DNA from 3 places in the Paenibacillus sp. J22P90 genome. Region 2 is predicted to be linked to each of the others. Evidence: predicted binding sites of a transcription regulator. Region 2 holds the regulator's gene; each other region holds the start of a gene.
The links. The regulator NrdR, encoded in region 2, represses ribonucleotide reductase genes. The targets are predictions, from matches to a motif close to AACACNATATATNGTGTT.
Positions count from the first base shown of each region.

Region 1 (6,785 bases), 520 kb from region 2:
TTAGGGCAATCATGCCTTCGTGAACGGTTTCGCGCAGCTTTTTACGATCCATCACATTGGCAATGTTCATAGAAGCTAGATTACAGCTGATATCGCGTAGAATCGTATCTTCTTGACCGTAATCATTAATTTCTGATGTTTCCTGCAGTTGGAAAATTTCCGTACAAAGATTGGACATCTTAATCGTCCCGATCCCCTTCAGGGCATGATCCTTATTCGCATTTGTACGATTCATCATATATGGATAACCGGATTCCAGTTGAGTAGTCGCAATTTTGGTCAGCATATCACGTGCATTCATGATTGCTTTCTTTTTCACTTTAGGATTCGCTAAAAGCTCATCATACATTTCATCCAAATCAAGATCATCTAGATGCTTGCCATAGGCTTGAAGAACGGTGTAAGGTGCAAAAATATGTAGAGGCTTATTCTCCTCTGCCAGCTTATAAAACTTATTCGGTACAATAAGTCCGATGGAGAGAGTTTTCAAACGGGATTTCTCATCCGCGTTAATTTTCTTGCTATCCAGGAATTCCAATACGTCCCAGCCAAAAATGTTGTAATACGCCGCGCCTGAACCTTTGCGTTGCCCCATTTGATCCGCGTAGGAGAATGCATCCTCCATCAGCTTAAGAACAGGGATAATTCCTTTGGCTGCGCCCTCAACGCCTTTAATCGTTTCACCGCGCCCGCGAAGCTTAGATAAATTCACAGCTACTCCGCCGCCAATTTTGGAAAGCTGCATGCACGTTGCGAGTACATAGTTGATGGAATTTAAGGAATCGTCCATTTCCAATAAGAAGCAGGATACCATTTCGCCTCGACGACTCTTGCCTGCGTTCAGGAATGTAGGTGTTGCTGGCTGCAAGCGTTGCTCCATCATAGACAGGGCCAGCACTCGCGCTGTTTCCGCGTTTCCGCGTCCTAAGTATAAAGCTACGATCGCTACGCGATCTGGGAAATGCTCGAGGTATAACGTCTTATCATCACTGCGTAAAGCATAATCTGTATAAAATTTCGAAGCTGCCATATATGATGCGAACTTGAATTGATTGTCATGTGCCACTTGATACACGCTGTTTACTTCATCTTCGGTGTATTTGTCATAAACGTTTTCGTAGAAGTTATTATCGATCATGTATCGAACCTTCGAAGAGGTATCGGGGAATGCGAGGCTTCGGCTGTGAACTTCCTTCATGAATACTTCAACAGCTTCTTTATCCTTCTCTAATTGAAAAAAACCATCCGTACCGCGTTGCATTAATTCATTATTAAGTTCAATGTGCCGCAATTGCTTGTACCCCCTGAACAAATCGTTCTACGTCATTTTTGGTGCCTGATAATTCAAATTTGGTTAAAACGGGAACATCATAAAGCGCTGAGATCGTATCTGCGCTTTTGGCGAAGCCGTCTCCCCAGTTGCGGTTACCGCTAGCTGCAACGCCTTGAAGTTGAGAAGAATTACTTTCTAGGAACGAAGCTACCTTTGGAGGAATTTGACCAAATCCAGTTGTATACGTGACTAGAACGAATGGCTCGTCCATCGTCATAGCTTCCTCAATTTGAACCGCGGGCATTTGGAGTTTCGCAATAAAACGGCGAACATTTCCAGTCTTCGAATCGTAAGCAATCAACATAGCTTCCGTCTCCTATCATCTCAATTCTCTCTCTTGTGTCATCTCTAGTGGGTAACCTATATGTAGTGAATAGTCTAATTCTATCGTCTGTCATACTAGGGTGTAGACTAACCGTATTCGACAGAATCTGCATTTCCTTAACTGCGCCGTTAGCGGTCAAAAAAGGCTTAAAACCTGCGGTTTTGCTTGATTTTCGGCGGTATTTCAGCCTCCGTCTAGCAATCTCGCAATGCGCTTTTTATCACGACATCTAGTTGATAGATTCAAATTTATATCAATATATTGTGTTTGTCAACGAGCAAAACGACCTATTGACACCACAAAAACTCCCCGAAAACAGCTAATCCTAGACGTGGCGTGGCTCGCTGGGTTTAGAAAAAATATTTTCAAAAATCACTTGATTTTTTCGGATATGTCGAAATGACTAGGACGTTAATCCCCTACTAGATATAGATTCAAAACCACCATTAATAACCACCTCCAGAACCTCTCAGAGACCCTCTACAGGCATCCAAACACTAGGATCGATAACTCATGCCTCCAACGCAAAAAAAGCTATTCACGCGCACACGAGGTGCCATGAATAGCTTTTTATCATCTACTAGCTGTTGCGTTGTTGGAAATCCGTCATGAAATCAGCAAGTGCTTTACATGAAGCGTAAGGTACAGCGTTATACGTGGATGCACGTAAACCGCCAACGCTACGGTGACCTTTCAACCCAACAAAGCCTTGCTGCTCGGTTTCTTTAATGAACTTCTTCTCCAGCTCTTCATCCTGCAAGCGGAATGTAATATTCATTGTGGAACGGCTGCCTAGCTCAACTGGTCCGCGGTAGAAACCATTGCTGCTGTCGATAGCGCTATAGATAAGACCTGATTTTTCTACATTATTCTTCTCAATAACCGCTAATCCGCCTTGCTCTTCAATCCATTTCAACACCAAATTCACCATGTAAATCGAATAAGCCGGTGGCGTGTTGTAGAGGGAATTGTTTTTGCTATGCGTTTCATAGCGCATCATGGTCGGAATCGTTTTAGGCAGATCCTGCAGCATATCATCTTTAATAATGGCAACCGTCACACCAGACGGTCCAAGATTCTTCTGTGCACCCGCATAGATCATGCTGAATTTCGACACATCCACAGGACGGCTAAGAATATCACTGGACATATCACCGATCAAAGGGATGTTGCCTGTATCTGGATAGCTTTGGAACTGCGCGCCTTCGATTGTTTCATTCGATGTGATGTGCAGGTAAGCTGAATTCGGATCTAGGTTAATTTCACTTAGAGCAGGAATTTTCATGAATTTCTGTTCCTTCGAGCTTGCCGCAAGTGCCACTTCGCCAAATAGCGCAGCCTCTTGAACAGCTTTCTCAGCCCAAGCACCAGTAAGAACGTAACTACCCACTTTACCGGCTTTCAAGAAATTCATAGGAATCATAGCAAACTGGGAGCTTGCCCCACCTTGCAAGAAAAGAATTTGGTAGCCAGCAGGAATACCAAAAATTCGCTTCAACAATTCCTGTGTTTCATTATGTACTTGCTCATATTCGCTACTTCGGTGAGAAATTTCCATGATGGACATGCCAATACCTTTAAAATCAACAAACTCCTCTTGCGCTCTTTGAAGTACTTCGAGCGGTAACGCCGCAGGCCCTGCGTTAAAGTTATAGGCCCTGTTTCCCATGAGTGACCACACCTTTGCTTTTGTATTATGGCTATGATAGCAATATTCTGTTCAAGCATCAAGTAAAACCTCAAACAAGCTATGCAAGCGCAGCCACAATACCACTGTAAATGGCAACCATTTCCTCCAGCTTCATCCGAACAAGTCCACTGGAAGACGGGCATACATAATCAATGACACCGTCTACCATCGGGCTCGGTTGTTCCCCCCAGACAATGCCTCTGCGGCCGCTATATTGTTCGTAAACGCCTTTTCCCACGAAACAAACAACCTTAGGCCGGTAATTCTCTATTTTCTTTTTTAAAATAAGTCTGCCCTCACGGTACTCTTCTGGCGTAATTTCCGCGGCTGTCAACGAAGGTCGTGACACAATATTCGTAAAGCCGTAGCCGATTTGAAGCATGTCTCCGTCTTCCTGAGGCTTATAGAGCCGAGGTGTTATTCCCGCTTGAAATAATATGCGGTAAAATCGATTGCTCGGATTCGCATAATGATGTCCCGTTTCCCCGGAGCGGATACTAGGGTTATAGCCAACGAAGAGAATTTGCAAATCCTCCCTAATATGATCTGAAATCGCCGCCAGTTCCACCAGCGCACCTCTTCCTTTTAAATAAACTTTAAATTTTCGTATGTCTTGCCTAGAACAGTTGTTGTGTCACCTTTTAACCACGAATCAATGATCGTGCTATATACGGAACGGAAATCCACTTCATACTTCAGATCACCGTTGTCCAAATTACTTAAGCTTGGGTAGCTTCCATACAATCCACCCTTCACCTTTCCGCCAATGACGAACATCGGTGCCGCTGTTCCGTGGTCAGTTCCTCCGCTTCCATTCTCCTTCGCACGGCGGCCAAACTCAGAGAACACCATGATCGCTACACGATCCTGCAGCCCCTGAGCCTGCAAATCCTGATAGAACGCCGTCAGGCCTTCATCCACTTGCGTCAGCATTTGAGCATGCTGCAGCTTCTCATCGGCATGATCATCAAATCCGCCAACTTCGACTTGGAAGAGCCGCGTACCCGACTTTCCTGCCAACAGCTTCGTCACAAGCTGCAAATCCCTAGCAAAATTCGTATTCGGATACTCAATTTTCTGCGTATACGTCGCGGCTAGTGATTGGATCGCTTCAACGCTTTTGTACGCATCTGAGCCTCTTGTCGCGGCAACTCGCAGCTGTTCTAGACGCTGGGATCCGCCGTACATATCTAAGAAAGCTTTGGTCATTCTATTCTTGTCCATTAAGGCCGTCTTCGGGTCAAATACATGATAGGACTCCAGCGATTGAATCACTGGGAAGCTGGATCGGTCCGAAGCGAACGCTTTGCTGCTTGAACCGCCAATTTGAATCGCTTTTAGCGGATTTGCACTGCTTTGTAAGGAAGATTCCGCGTATCTGGCCAGCCAGCCGCTGCGGCTCATCTTGGCAGGCTCTGCCGTTTGCCAAATCTCCATGGAACGAAAGTGAGAACGATTAGGCTCTGGATATCCAACTCCTTGTATGATAGCCATTTTGCCTAACTTATACAACGCTGCCAAGCCTATGAGACTTGGATGCAAGCCAACATGCTGATCAAGTGCCAGTATTTCCTTCTGCTGGTAAGCAAGTGAGGGCCGCGAATCATAATAAATACCCTGTCCATAAGGGATCAATGTATTAATACCGTCATTGCCGCCGTTTAATTGCACAACCACCAACACCGGGTCTTCAACGTCGTCTGATGCTGAGGCTCCGGACCATAGTGATTTACCCGTCTCTGTGAAAAGTGCTCCGCCAAGCCCAAGGGTTGCGAAAAACGCCGTACCTTTGATCAGAAAGTCTCTTCTCGTTAATTTCACACAATTCCCTCCTATTTCATCTGAGCTTCAGGACTAATGAAGACGAGCTGCAATAAGCCGCGCAGGCCTGTCGTTTTCTGTTTCGACTGATTGGTATGTACGATGGTGTCGTCTGCATAGGCGCTCAAACTCATCTGTGTTTGCTCAGACAACTCAGTGATTCCTATGAGCTGTGCGTAGTACTTCACCCATGCTGTTGAAGACTCGGTTTGATCGGGCTTGAACTCTGGTGAGACTAACCGTTGTCCATTTATTTGTTTCGCAATGCTCTCAGCAAATTGATACCTTGCCAACAAACAGTTCGTTGTGAGCCAAGAGGCGCCCCCTCGCCAGCCTGCAACATCTGGAGGGACGAATAGTTCCTGCCCCATCTTCCGCATCGCTTGCGCATGCCCCTTGGCGACAGTGAGCTTGCAGCACTTCAGAATACCCGCTACATAATCAGCCGGCGTTTTAACCAATGCCATCCTATGATTCTCTGAGTAGAACTCATCGGATAGGAAAAGCTCCTGCAGCACCTCTCCCACTGTGGACTTCTGCGCGATGAGCGCTGCTAAGGTCTGAACCCAGCTGTCCGATGGCGTCTCGGTCGCAAAATACTGCAACAGCTTCTCAGCCAAAAAAGTTGGCAATGCTTTTTGATGAAATAAAATATCAATCACATCGTCAGCGTCCAGTTTGCCACTTTCCCCTAGGAATGTTTTGGGATCGTTATCGTGCTGTTTGGCATTGTAGTTGACTTTATGTTCATTTTTATTATAAGACCAGCCTGTGAATGCCCGCGCTGACTCCTGCACATCCATCTCGGTATAGTGACCGATGCCCAGAGTAAATAGCTCCATTACCTCTCGGGCATAATTCTCATTGGGCTTGCCCTTTTTGTTCTGATTCACATCCAGCCAGATCATCATGGCAGGATCCTTGCCGATTTCGATTAGCAGTTGTTTAAAATTGCCTAGGGCATATTTTCGAAAGAGTTCATTTTGCCGTACCATAAGCTCCGCATCCTTGACCTTGTAATTCGCCGTCGCAAAATGCCCATGCCAAAATAACGTCATCTTCTCAATAAGCGGCGCAGGTGTGTTTACCATCCGATATAGCCAAAACATCTGTTGATTCACTAGTAAAGTTGGGTCCAAAGCTTTCTTTCCGTCTGCTTGAAATTGATCAAACGAAACTAACTTCGGAGCTTTATCCATCAAAGGTTCTCCGCTTACTAAACGTCGAACCGTTTCATCACGTCCTAGCGATAAGCATGCCGCAACTTCTTCTCTCGTTGAACCGAATCCTGCGCGCCCTAAAAGATGAACCACTTCCTTGTCCGTCCACTGAAAGCCCATGAACTCCCTCCGCCCGTTTTTTTCCATACTGTACCATATAAATGTGTCAAAAGTGTGTAGAATGAGAAAAAACCAAGTCATGTTGACTTGGTTTAGCAAGGCATGCCCTTATGCTGCTGCGGCGGTTACACTTCCATTTATTTCTTAAGCTGTGCAGCAAGCTGTACAAAGGACGCCACTACGCGTCGAACACGCTTATCTACATCAGGGTGAATGTCCTCGAAGCTAACATCTCCGCGGAAGCTTTTGCGTTGATCACCGCCAATTGAAATCCAT
Region 1 covers NZ_JCAUAY010000002.1:1,128,463-1,135,247, forward strand. Annotated here, with positions in the region: gene nrdE (class 1b ribonucleoside-diphosphate reductase subunit alpha) at 1-1,291, opposite strand, end outside; gene nrdI (class Ib ribonucleoside-diphosphate reductase assembly flavoprotein NrdI) at 1,278-1,637, opposite strand; gene serC (3-phosphoserine/phosphohydroxythreonine transaminase) at 2,239-3,327, opposite strand; gene AC58UX_RS09645 (mismatch-specific DNA-glycosylase) at 3,407-3,910, opposite strand; gene AC58UX_RS09650 (DUF1501 domain-containing protein) at 3,934-5,169, opposite strand; gene AC58UX_RS09655 (DUF1800 domain-containing protein) at 5,181-6,509, opposite strand; gene AC58UX_RS09660 (NADPH-dependent FMN reductase) at 6,647-6,785, opposite strand, start outside.
Region 1: nrdI (class Ib ribonucleoside-diphosphate reductase assembly flavoprotein NrdI) is a predicted target of NrdR. The motif match lies at 1,909-1,926, and genes of this name have one in related genera.

Region 2 (6,785 bases):
TGGAAATGATGATCAACTCGATTTACACTCAACGAGAGATCTTTCTTAGAGAGCTTATCTCCAACTCCAGCGATGCGATTGACAAAATTTACTACAAGGCGCTAACAGACGACTCGCTCGTTTTTGACAAAGATAGCTACTTCATCAAAATTACTGCTGATAAAGAAAACCGTGTCTTAACGATCCGCGATACAGGTATCGGGATGACGAAAGATGAGCTTGAGAACAACTTAGGAATTATCGCGAAGAGTGGATCTCTTGCTTTTAAGAAAGAGAATGAGGCTAAAGATGGCCACAACATCATCGGTCAGTTCGGGGTAGGCTTCTATTCCGCGTTCATGGTCGCTGACCACATCACTGTAACAAGTAAAGCACTTGGCAGCGACACAGCTTACAAGTGGGAATCCGATGGCGCAGACGGGTACACGATTGCCCCAGCAGAGAAGGATTCAATTGGAACGGAGATTGTTCTTTCGATCAAAGCGAATACCGAAGATGATAACTACGACGAATACTTGGACGAGTATCGCCTGAAATCGATCATCAAGAAGTACTCCGACTTCATCCGTTACCCGATCAAAATGGATATTACCAGCAGACGCCTGCAAGAAGGCAGCGAGAGCGAATACGAGGACTATCAAGAAGAGCAGCACGTGAACAGCATGGTGCCGATCTGGCGCAAGAATAAAAGCGAGCTCACGCCAGAGGATTACGAGAAGTTCTACCATGAGAAGCACTACGGCTTCGACAAGCCGCTGAAGCATATTCATGTGAGTGCAGATGGCGCGGTAGTCTACCAAGCAATCCTGTTTATCCCTGAAAATATGCCTTATGACTATTATTCCAAAGAGTATGAGAAAGGCTTAGAGCTTTACGCGAACGGCGTTCTCATTATGAATAAATGCGCAGACTTGCTTCCTGACTACTTCAGCTTCGTTAAAGGGATGGTTGATTCCGAGAGCTTATCACTGAACATCTCCCGTGAGATGCTGCAGCACGATCGTCAGCTCAAATTAATTGCCAAAAACATTTCTAGCAAAATCAAAGGCCAACTGCAAAGCCTCCTGAAGGACGAGAGAGAGAAATACGAGCAATTCTACAAGTCCTTCGGCAGACAGCTGAAATTCGGTGTTTACAGCGACTACGGCACGCATAAAGAGCTTCTGCAGGATCTATTGATGTTCTCCTCCTCCAAGGAGAAAAAGCTCGTCACATTGGACGAGTACGTTTCAAGAATGCCTGAAGACCAGAAGTACATTTACTATGCATCTGGTGAGTCGATGGAAAGAATCGATAAGCTTCCGCAAACGGAGCTTGTGACAGATAAAGGTTACGAGATTCTTTACTTCACTGACGATATTGATGAGTTCGCAATCAAGATGATTATGTCCTACAAAGAGAAGGAATTCAGATCTGTATCGAGCGGAGATTTAGGTATTGATGTCGAGGATAACCAAACCGATTCCGAAGCAGATAAAAAGGAAAATCAAGATCTATTCGACTACATGAATGGCCTATTGGCAGGCAAAGTGACGAGTGTTAAAGCTTCCAAGCGTCTGAGAAAGCACCCGGTATGCTTATCCACAGATGGCGATGTCACCATCGAGATGGAGAAAATCTTGAACGCTATGCCAAACAACCCAAACGTTAAGGCAGAGAAAGTATTGGAAATCAACGTGAATCATGACGTTTTCGCTTCCTTGAAGGATGCCTTTGAAAAAGATAAAGAGAAATTGAACCTGTACACAGCGCTCTTGTACAATCAAGCCCTCCTTATCGAAGGACTGCCGCTTCAAGATCCGGTTGAATTCACGAACGACATTTGTAAAATAATGGTTTAATTCATAATAAGCAAGCACTGCAGCAGCTTCATCGTTGCGGTGCTTTTTTATTTATGGTTAGGATGGATCCGAAGGAGACAACGGCTCAGTTGCAACATAGGCGGGAATCGCTTCTGGACGAGCATAGACATAAGCGAGTAAGCGAGCTTGATCAAGGCCAAGCACCTCTGCAACCTTAACAATATCCAATTCGTGAGTTATTTTACTGGATTTTGGGCTATTGACGGACATATGCTTCAACCATCCTTCGAATTAATGTAATTAATAGCAAGTCAATCCTAACCTGTGATATAGTTTTCATATAAGCATTATCGGTATGAAAGGGCAAAACCACTGAAAAGTGGCGACGCAAAGCTAGAGGGACTAAATTGGCGTGATCAGCTCTTATCCAATATGTCAGCCAGCTGCCGCCTCCATCCGATACATGCAGTACGACAAAGGAGGAAATCGGATTCATGAATAAAATGGTAATTGACGGCAATATGAGCTTGCATGTGAAGCAATTAGTGGACAACTTGCATCTTCCAGAGAGTGAACTTTTGGACATGTTCTCCTTTACATTTGATAACAACGTATTGACCCCTGACGAAGCTGTTCGGTTTATTCAATTTCTGCGAAGTGAACTGGACAAACGCACTCAATAAACGAATTATGCCTTATCGCTTACAAAAATACAGTCGGTTGATGTCATGCGAATATTTTTTTTTCAAAAGCGCTTAAGGTGGCGTGTTTATTGACTTCTACGGCTTTTAGCAGCATAAGACAGCGGGATGCCCGCTGTCTTTTTTTATTTTTTGTCACATTTCGAAAAAAAACAAATCAATTTGTGTCAGCATCTGAATTCCCAATCAAACTAGCTGTTACTAACATATGATATAGCAAGTGCTAGAGTTGCAAAAAATCGTCACATCTAGAAAGGAGGACAACCATGAGCGAACACCTAATCACCCTTCATTTAACGGCAACCAGTGTGGTTTCAGGAACGATTACAACGACTACAACAACAACCCTTACCCCGCTTGTCAAACGATTCACAGCCAATGTCGTATTAGGGAATATTCTCGGCGGTGTGACCACGATTCCTTCATCTAGCTTTAGAGATGATACAGGTGCCAATCTAGCCGCGAATAGCCTTACGGTTCCTGGGAGTAATGGGTATTACAATGTATTTGTAAATGGTGTTCTTCTTTTAGGCTATTTGACGACTTTAACGACGGCTAATTTGGTGATTAATAATGGGCTCACCATTGGAGTGACTGTCAATTTAGAAACGTTATCCTTCACAGCATCCTCCACCTCCACCTCAACAACGAACAATTTGGTGGTCACGACGACGATTCATACGAACTAGGTAAAAATCGCTATTCAAAACATAGAAAGCCGCATCGCCTCATGATTCAATAACGAGGCGATGCGGCTTTTATATCGATCAGGTTAACTTATTTATCCCGAAGCAGATTGACATCATGCTTTCCCAATATTTGCGTTAACTCCTTCAAAAACATGTTGATGTCCTTGAATTGTCTATATACAGAGGCGAAGCGAATGTAGGCCACTTCATCGACAGGGTACAATTGCTCCATCACAATTTCACCAATGCCTAGGCTGTCGACTTCGGCATGAGCCGTTGTGCGCAGCTGCATTTCAACTTCGGAGACAAGCATCTCTAGCCTTTCCATGGAAACAGGTCTTTTTTCACAAGCGCGAATTAAGCCTCGTAAAATTTTCTCTCGACTAAATTCTTCCCGACTTCCATCTTTTTTAATCACAATTAAAGGTGTTTCTTCTACCATTTCAAAGGTCGTGAATCTTCTTGCGCATTTCTCGCATTCACGGCGCCGACGAATGGATTTATTCTCATTGGCAGACCTTGAATCAAGCACTTTCGTACCGGAATGGTCACAGAACGGGCATTTCATTCGCTTTCCTCTCCTTTCTCTCTTGGAAATAACTTTACCAGATGTTACATGTCTTGAAGATTCGTGTTCTGCACACAATAGATTTACCAACCGACAAGGAGGTGAACAGACATGAGTTCAAACAATACTTTAGTCGTTCCACAAGCTAATGCAGCATTGGATCAGTTGAAGTACGAGGTAGCTCAAGAGCTTGGTATTGCTATCCCTCAAGATGGCTACTATGGCAACATGACTTCTCGTGACACTGGCTCTATTGGTGGTAGCATTACTCGTCGCCTGGTACAAATCGCAGAACAATCTCTAGCAGGTCAATTCAAGTAATCTTGAATTAACTAGCTCGTGACTCTGCAAACAAGAAGTATTGGACTCTTCGCTCCCCTGGGAGCTAGTCCAATGCTTCTTTGTTTTATGCGCTATTCCATTGCTCTGTATAAAGCTTCGTATACTTTTCGTAGTAATATAAAACCCGTTGTACGTAATGACGCGTTTCGCCAAATGGAATATCACGAATATTCGCTTCGTCCCCGTCCCACACGCCGTTGTTTTTCCATTTGTTCACATTGCCTTGACCCGCATTATAGGCCGCAATGGCATAGATCAAATTACCATTATAATGCTTGATTAACCAATTTAAATACCATGACCCTAAAAAAATGTTAATATCAACACGAAGTAAATCATCTTGCGAATGAGGCCCTAAATTCGAGGAATCCGCAATCCAATCTGCGGTATCAGGCATAAGCTGCATCAACCCTAATGCCCCTTTGCTCGACTCTAAATGATGTTGATAATTCGTTTCGACCCGGATAATGGCAGCAATTAAAAAAGGATCTACATTGTGTTTCGCCGCGTTCTGTCGAATTTCCTGCTGAAAATAGATCGGGTATAGCTTTCTTCCGATAATTGTGCTATTCATGAACAGGATCATGACAAATACAATGAGCAGAAGAGCAAACATGCGCTTTTTTCGAAAGAACGTCATGCCAATCCCTTCCCTACCCAGAACTGTTCTACCCGCATGTTGGTTTCTTCCCACGTACCGCTATTGTCAATGACAATATCCGCTAGCTTTCGTTTCTCTTCGATGGACATTTGTGCATCCAACCTGAGCTGCGCTGTCTCTACAGACAAGCCATCTCGCTTCATCAGTCGTTCCAATTGCAAGTGCCGCGGGATATAAACGACCATGATTTCCTGAAACATCGAAACCAAGTTTGATTCTATGAGTAAAGGAACATCAACCACAACCAGCTTGTTAGGGTGCTCCTGTTCATACGCTGCCATTTGTTCACGCATCCTTGCGCGAATCGGGGGATGAAGCAAACCCTCCAGCTGCTTGCGCGCTTCAGAGGATCCGAAAATGATTTCACCTAGTTTCTTGCGTTGCAAAGAACCATCTGTTCCAATGACAGCTTGTCCAAAATGTGCGGCAACCTGTTCAAGAACAGGGCTGCCAGGCTCGACAACATCGCGAGCAATCTGATCGGCATCGATTAATAAGGCGCCACGGCTAACGAGCATAAGGCTAACCGTGCTTTTTCCACAGGCAATGCCTCCTGTTAGGCCGATATTCATAAGCTCTTCTCTCCTAACGTCCATTGATGCTGGACTATAGCATTTTCAAAAGTCCCATGATAATAAGAACACAGCCTGGAAGGATCGACAGCTTTTTCATCCAGTTCATTTCCGCATAACGGAACCCAATCCGCAAACCAACAGCCAGTAAAGATCCGCTGGAGATCGAAATAACCGATGCCGTTAATAGCGGCACAAAGCCGATAAGAGCGGCACCAATCCCTGCTCCGAAGGCGTCTAAGGACAGAGCCAATCCGAGCAAAGTAGCCTCAGAGGCTGAAATATTGCCTGACTTATCCACATCCGCAATGGATGGCGTTCGTAATATTTGAATTACAAGGCCAAAGCGCTTCAACTCAATACTGAGAATCTCTTTCGTTCTCTGTAACGTGTCAAACGTAATCGGCTCTACATAGCCTGAGTTGCGAATATCGGCGTGAGGCATACCGCTGACAACCGCTTGCTCCAGTGAAGGAGCTGTTTGCTCTTGCTGCGCTTGGCTTTTCTGTCCTTGTCTCATTTGAATCAGAGCCCACACACCAATACCAATTAAGATCAAGGCGCCAATCCGTTTGGCAAACGAAGGTGACATGAAGGAAGACATAAGAACGCCGATCTGCATCGATGTGAAAATAATGATGCCTGACCAAAGCGATATAATCCCAATAGATACGAGTGGAATTCGGATTTTGCGTAGCCCATACATGACGCCAACACCGAAACCGTCCAAAGAAACCGCAAATGCCAAAATGAGCAGAGAAATGACAGGAAGCATACAAACCCTCCTAAGCGTTTTGCAGATAAACCGAGCTTTGCGAGCTGTTTATCTGGGCTAAGTACTCCATATCATATGGAGAGGGTATGCTTCACGTGCCTATTTTTCAGACTTCTTTCTTGACCGCTTGGGCTTCAACGGTTGACAAGTGAGACATATATGCGTCCCTCTGCCCCCCACAACTGTCTTTACGATTTCATTCCCGCAAGTTTTACACGGCTGAGATTGTCGACCATAAATGTTCAATTGATGCTGGAACAGGCCGATTTCACCTTGTCCATTCACATACGATTTAATCGAGGAGCCGCCTACTTCAACCGAGTCTTGCAGGGTTCGAATAATCGCCTCGTGCAGCAAACCGAGCTCCCCCTTGCTCAGCGAGGAAGCTTCCCGTTCGGGATGAATGCCCGCCAAGAAGAGGGACTCGTCTACATAAATATTCCCAATGCCTACGATATATGCTTGATTGAGCAGCAGCGGCTTGATCTTCGTCGCCCGATGGGCAATCACCCCGCGAAAAGCTTCCAAGGTAAACGCATCGTCGAGCGGCTCAAGACCGAGCTTCACCAGCGGAGGCTGCGTAAGCTCTTCGCCTTTGTAGAACAGATGCATCGTGCCGAATTGCCGCACATCCTTGTATCTCAACTCACTCTCATCCGTAAAACGAAATAAGAC
Region 2 covers NZ_JCAUAY010000002.1:605,972-612,756, forward strand. Annotated here, with positions in the region: gene htpG (molecular chaperone HtpG) at 1-1,841, shown strand, start outside; gene AC58UX_RS07540 (hypothetical protein) at 1,899-2,072, opposite strand; cyclic di-GMP riboswitch class I at 2,155-2,253, shown strand; gene AC58UX_RS07545 (hypothetical protein) at 2,297-2,485, shown strand; gene AC58UX_RS07550 (DUF4183 domain-containing protein) at 2,770-3,192, shown strand; gene nrdR (transcriptional regulator NrdR) at 3,281-3,760, opposite strand; gene AC58UX_RS07560 (alpha/beta-type small acid-soluble spore protein) at 3,872-4,081, shown strand; gene AC58UX_RS07565 (lytic transglycosylase domain-containing protein) at 4,167-4,742, opposite strand; gene coaE (dephospho-CoA kinase) at 4,739-5,335, opposite strand; gene AC58UX_RS07575 (MntP/YtaF family protein) at 5,370-6,110, opposite strand; gene mutM (DNA-formamidopyrimidine glycosylase) at 6,210-6,785, opposite strand, start outside.

Region 3 (6,785 bases), 260 kb from region 2:
AAAGACCGACCTCCACCCCTTAGATAGATGTGACGAAGGAATGATAGGGCATTTGACCCGTTGAGACATGGGAGTGAAAATCGCTAAGGGCACCGTGGAGAATACGTGCAGTATATGAAATGAATTGGGTAATTCAACCCCACCTCTGTTCCCGCATGCCTTTTTAACGACATACCCTAAAATATCTCGCTATCTTTCATTCATCATTGAAATCTAAAGGATGAAATCCTGCGAATAGACGAGCTTGCGTGAGGAAATCAAATCATACCGAGGGAGCTTAATGCCCGCCAGCATTAACTACAACAACGAACCTCAAATAATAAAAAAGTGGTGTTCACAAAAGTGAACACCCACTAACGAACTTTATTTTCCTTGATCAGCATTATTTTCCTTGATCATCAGAAGCATCTACCAATAACTTTATTTATACCGTTACCTTTTGAGTGGTACATTGAAGGAAATAAAAAAAATAATCAACACAACAAACAAAAACAAACACACACACAACAACCTAAAAAAAAAAAAAAAAAAAAATCCAGGGCCCCCGCCCTGGATTTTCTTTAATTACATCTGCTATATCCGCAGTTGACGCAATTCTTACACCCTTCGCTGTTCACCAGCGAAGCGGAACCGCACGACGTGCACAGATCCATCGCCGCGCTCGGAGCTGCTTGCCCGCCATGGCCAGCCGCCACAGGCGCGGCCTCAAGCACCTCACTCGTCGCGGTCACGTAGTTCCGCGCGTCGTCTGGCTCGCTCATCACTTCGTCGTGCTGCTCGAGCGCTTTAGCAACCGCGTCTGCGATCGACTCGACGCGATTGTTGCCGAATCCGATGGCGCCGGAGCCGCCAATGCCTTTCAAGTGCTTCACGAGCAGCTTCACTTTGTCACCGTGATCGCCATAACGCAAGAACAAGGAGCACACGCGACCGAGTGCTTCAGACATCGCGAACACATCAGAGCCCGCTTTTCCTACGTTAAGGAAAATCTCGCTCGGTGTTCCGTTCATATCATTGATGGTGATATACGCCATACCGAATGGTGTATTCACTTTGTACGTCGCGCCACGCAAAATTTGTGGACGGCGTTTGTATTGCTTATCAAAGACTTGTTCCGTCTTTGCGTCAACGTTCACGGCTAGCTTGCCAGAAATCGTAGCTAAGCTTTCTTTCTCTGTAACAGCCTCTGCCGCGACAGCTACTGGAGCAACTTCCGGCTGAGCTTCAACTTTTACTTCATCCTTCTTCTCCGAAGAACTTGTGCTCAACACCTGAACATCACGACTGCCATCGCGATAGATGGTCACACCTTTACAACCCAGATCGTAAGCCAATTCATAGAGGTGTTTGGTCTCTTCAACAGTGAAATCAGCTGGACAATTCGCCGTCTTCGAGATCGAGCTATCTACCCACGTTTGAATTGCAGCTTGCGCACGGATATGATCCTCGGCAGACAAGCTCATCGAAGTAACGAAATAATCCGGCAGCTCCTGATCAGGATTCGCATCCTTCCAGTTCTGTGCAATCGGCACATACTGTTTATCGAAGCCAAGTCGGCTTTGACGGAAATATTCGAAGGCAAAATACGGTTCAATCCCCGTCGATGTACCAACCATCGTACCAGTACTTCCAGTCGGCGCTTGGGTAATAACGGTTACGTTACGCATACCATGCTGACGAATCGCATCCCCAACCTCCGGGAACACCTCTGTCATTTTGCGCATAAAGCCGCTTTCCATAAATTTATCTGCAATAAAGGCTTGGAATGATCCTTTTTCTCCTGCAATTTCTGCAGATGCTAGATACGCTTCTCTGGCCATGAACCCATAAATCTTGTCCAAAAACACGAGCGATTCCGGGCTGCCATAACGAATTTTCAAAAGAATCATAAGCTCGGCTAGCCCCATCGTACCCAGACCTACGCGACGTTCTTTTTGTTGATTCTCACGGTTTTCTTCAAAATGATACGGTGTTTTATCAATTACGTTATCTAGGAAGCGAGTCGAATAGCGTACGACCGTGGCTAATTCTTCCCAAGCCACATCTCCTTTCTCGGCATCATAGAACTTCGAAAGATTGATTGCGGATAAATTGCACACACCCCATGCAGGAAGTCCCTGTTCTCCACATGGATTTGTACAAATAATCGGGTTGAAGTACCAGCTATTGGACATTTGATTATAGTATTCCAAGAAGACAACGCCTGGCTCAGCTGATTTCCAAGCCGACTCGATAATCGAGTGCCAAACATCGCGAGCACGTACAGTGCGATAAGGCTTAACAGCCTTGCCTAATTTTTTCCACGCATCTAAATTACCGTCCCAAAGCTCATTATACTCAGGATCTGTCGTATCTGGGAACACCAGTTCCCACTCCAAATCTTCCTTCACTGCTTTCATGAAGCCATTGCTAACGCACACGGACAAGTTCGCATTCGTAATTTGCCCCATCGTGGACTTCACGGTAATGAAATCTTCCATATCCGGATGCCAATCATTGATCATGAGCATGAGGGCTCCGCGACGACTTCCTCCTTGCTCGATCAAGCCTGTCGTATAGCTGAATAATCCGCCCCAGGAAACAGCTCCGCTGGAAGATCCGTTGACGCCTTTCACGATGGAACGTCTAGGACGAAGCGAAGACAAGTTGATACCAACGCCACCCCCGCGTGACATAATTTCCGTCATTTCCGTCAATGTGTTCATGATACCGCCACGACTATCCTTCGGTGAAGGAATAACGTAACAATTGAATAACGTCAATTCATCGCTCGCATCCGCTCCTGCAGCAATACGGCCCCCTGGTACAAGCTTCCAATCGTTGAGAATGTATCTGAATTTATCCGTCCATTCTTGGCGCTTCTCCGCTGTCTTTTCAACTGATGCCATCGCGCCAGCCAACCGATCCCACATTTCTTCCGGTGTTTTCTCCATATTTAACGTAAGCTTCTCAACAGCAGACTCAACAGTTTCACCACTGCGTGTTCGAACCTTCACGGTATTACCTTCACGACTAATAATTTCGCCAACTTCTTTGGCTGGGAATTTAGGATCATCCTTCGTCAAAACAAGGACAGTATCCCCCACCTTGGCATGACTCGTGTCCGCATTTTTAAGTGCGTAGCGATCCAAAAATATTTTCTCACTCAATCCCGTAAGCTTCTTACTCTCGTAAACATTCCCCATGGACATAAGCCTCCCAATAAACTGCATATTCAGCTGCTAGAAAGATATGGGCTACAAGTGTTTAGTAGCCAGTTTTTCTCAATATATGGTATATCTTAACCATTATACTACACAACATATGGTTGTTCCTATGGCAAAAGAACCAATTCCTATTGGTGGGCTCTTTTACTAGCTTTGACGTGACACTATTCCTTTGTTAACCTATTAGTAGGATACCACAACCACCAGATATTTAGAACGTATGTTCCATAAATATTTTTTATCAAAGGAGCGTGCCACATGTATTTTTACAAAAACGAATTCTTACATAAACAAGACATCCAGATTTCACCCGACGATCGCGGGTATTATTTCGGTGACGGGATTTACGAAGTGTTTCGCGTGTACAACGGACTCATCTATGAGGGCGAAGCCCACATGCAACGGCTCGAACGTACGGCCAGCGAAGTGCGCTTACCATTACCTTACACCAATGAACAAATTATGGACATTCTCCACAAACTGATTCAGCACAATAACCTCAACGAAGGCACGGTTTATATGCAAATTACACGGGGTGAAGCGCCTCGCGCGCATCCTTTTCCAGCCCCGGCTGAGCCTATTCTCTTGGCCTACTGCTCGGAAGTGAAACGTCCGATTTCTACGATTCAAAATGGGATCAAAGCCATCACACAACCCGATATCCGTTGGCTGCGTTGTGATCTCAAAACCTTGAACTTGCTCCCGAATGTCCTCGCGAAGCAAGCTGCTCTAGATCATGGCGTGCAAGAAGTCGTGCTGCATCGCGAAGGGACGGTTACAGAGTGCAGCGCCTCGAACCTGATGATGGTGAAAGATCAGACGCTTTACACGCATCCAGCGAATCATCTGATTCTCCATGGCATTACAAGAGCCGTCGTTTTGCGCCTAGCACAAGCACTTCAGCTTCCTATTAAAGAAGAGCCCTTCACCACGGAGCAGCTGCTGCAAGCGGATGAAGTATTTATCACAGGAACGACAATGGAAATCACACCGCTTGTACAAATTGATGGGCAAATGATCGGATCAGGTGCACCTGGACCCATTTCCCAGAAACTGCAAGCCGAATTCGAAAGAACGTTCCTTCATTAGAAGGAACGTTCTTTTCACTACATTTTCCGACAGATGTTTACAAAAAACACACAAATACGGATAAAACAATTGACGGAATCTCTCGAGCCAATTAAACTATGGTTAATTCTAATAGAACTTGGACGACTCACATCTAATAGCTTTGCTGAACAAAAGCGTTAAAGTGGTGCGAGAGCAATGCGTCCAAGCAACAAGTGGGAACTTCGAGAGGGGTAATTATGTTGAAAAAGAAAGCACTCGTATCATTCGCACTATCAGCAGCACTTATGGTTGTCGCAGGTTGTGGTCAGAAAGCTGAACCCACACCAGCAGCAGGCGGTGCAGCATCAGCTACTCCGGCAGCTACAGCAGCCGCATCAAAAACGTACAAAATCGCGATTTCACAAATTGTGGAACATCCGTCTTTGGATGCTACACGTCAAGGCTTCTTGGCAGCGCTGAAGGATGCAGGCATCGTAGAAGGAACGAACTTGAAGGTTGACTTCAACAACGCACAAGGCGATCAACCCAATAATCTATCCATCGCTCAAAAAATAGGTTCCGCTGACAACGATCTCGTACTTGGGATCGCAACACCATCTGCACAAGCTGTCGTACAGCAAGTGAAGAAAGCTCCAATTCTTTTTGCAGCTGTTACTGACCCCGTTGCTGCGAAAATCGTAAGCAATGTGGACAAACCAGGCGGTAACGTTTCCGGCGCTTCGGATACCAATCCAATGGCTGTAGCGCAATTAATGGATTTCGTAGCTGCTAACATGCCAAAAGTAAAAACCGTTGGTCTTGTTATCAATGAAGGCGAACCAAATGCGGTAATCATGGCTAAAAATGCTGAACAATCGTTAACTAAACATGGCATCAAATTAGTTAAAGCTCCTGTAACGAATACGTCGGAAGTCAAACAAGCTGCGCAATCCCTTGTTGGTCGTGCTGATGCCTTCTTGATTACACTTGATAATACTGTAGTTAGCGGCGTGGATGGCATCATTCAAGTGGCTAACGAAAAGAAAATTCCTTTCTTCTCCAGTGACCGCGATACAGTTGAAAAAGGTGCTTTCGCAACGGTTGGCTTCAAATACTATGATCATGGTTACCAAGTAGGTCAAATGGCAGTCGACATTCTGAAGAATGGTAAGAAGCCAGCTGACATGAAAGTAACTGTTCCAGACAAAATGGATCTTATCCTTAACCTAAAAGCAGCGAAAGCTCAAGGCATCGAAGTAACAGATGCGATGAAAGCTGCAGTAAAAGATAAAGAGAAAAACATTATCCAGTAAAACATTAAGACACAAAAGGGGTGAACGTCACTTTCGTTCATCTCTTTTTTTCAAAATAGGGAGGGAAATAATTAATGATGGATTCAATTAATGGTGCCATCGAGCTTGGTCTTCTCTATGCGTTGATGGCGCTAGGTGTTTATATTACGTTTCGTATCCTTGACTTCCCCGATCTAACGGTGGATGGCAGCTTTACAACAGGCGGTGCGATCGCCGCGATTCTTATTGCGCATGGCTACTCGCCATGGCTCGCTTGTGCTGCTGCTTTTGCAGGGGGACTTATCGCTGGGGCTTGTACGGGATTGCTTCATACGAAGGGTAAAATCAATGGGCTTCTCTCGGGAATTCTCATGATGATTGCGCTGTATTCCATTAATATGCGTATCATGGGCAAGCCGAATATTTCGCTTCTTGGCGCGGATACGATGTTCACTTCCATGAAGCCAATCTTGCTTGTGATCATCATTGTCATTGTGTTCAAATTACTGCTCGATGCTTTCCTGCATACCGATCTGGGACTTTCCTTACGGGCAACAGGAGACAATGCGCGTATGATTCGCAGCTTTGGTGCTAATACAGACCAAACCACGATTCTCGGCTTGAGCTTGTCAAATGGATTAGTAGCTCTTTCAGGAGCGCTTATCGCACAAAATTCAGGCTTTGCTGATATTTCCATGGGGATCGGGATGATCGTCGTTGGACTGGCTTCCGTTATTATTGGAGAAGCGATCTTTGGCGCTCGCTCAGTATTCCAAGCGACACTAGCTGCTGTACTCGGTTCCATCGTGTACCGGATTGTCGTTGCACTAGCGCTCAGAGTCGAGTGGCTTAAAGCATCCGACTTGAAGCTTATCACCGCGATCATCGTTATTATTGCGCTCGTACTTCCATCTGTGCAGCGAACCATTAAGCAAAAAGCGACGGCCAAGCGCCGATCTGCTGAGCTCATCGCTCGCGCGATGCAAATGAACAATGGAGGTGAGCGTTAATGCTGCAGCTCTCGAATGTTTCCAAGCTCTTTAACCCCGGTTCTGCGGATGAGAAAATCGCGCTAATCGGCATTAACTTAACCCTTAAGCCCGGCGACTTCGTCACGGTCATCGGCAGTAACGGCGCCGGGAAATCGACGCTGATGAACATCATCTCCGGCGTCATGACGCCGGACGCCGGCGAAGTGCGCATCGATGGTGAAGTCATTCACCATCTGCCTGAATAC
Region 3 covers NZ_JCAUAY010000002.1:344,981-351,765, forward strand. Annotated here, with positions in the region: gene AC58UX_RS06355 (adenosylcobalamin-dependent ribonucleoside-diphosphate reductase) at 561-3,185, opposite strand; gene dat (D-amino-acid transaminase) at 3,465-4,295, shown strand; gene AC58UX_RS06365 (ABC transporter substrate-binding protein) at 4,514-5,569, shown strand; gene AC58UX_RS06370 (ABC transporter permease) at 5,644-6,558, shown strand; gene AC58UX_RS06375 (ABC transporter ATP-binding protein) at 6,558-6,785, shown strand, end outside.
Region 3: AC58UX_RS06355 (adenosylcobalamin-dependent ribonucleoside-diphosphate reductase) is a predicted target of NrdR. The motif match lies at 3,294-3,311, and genes of this name have one in related genera.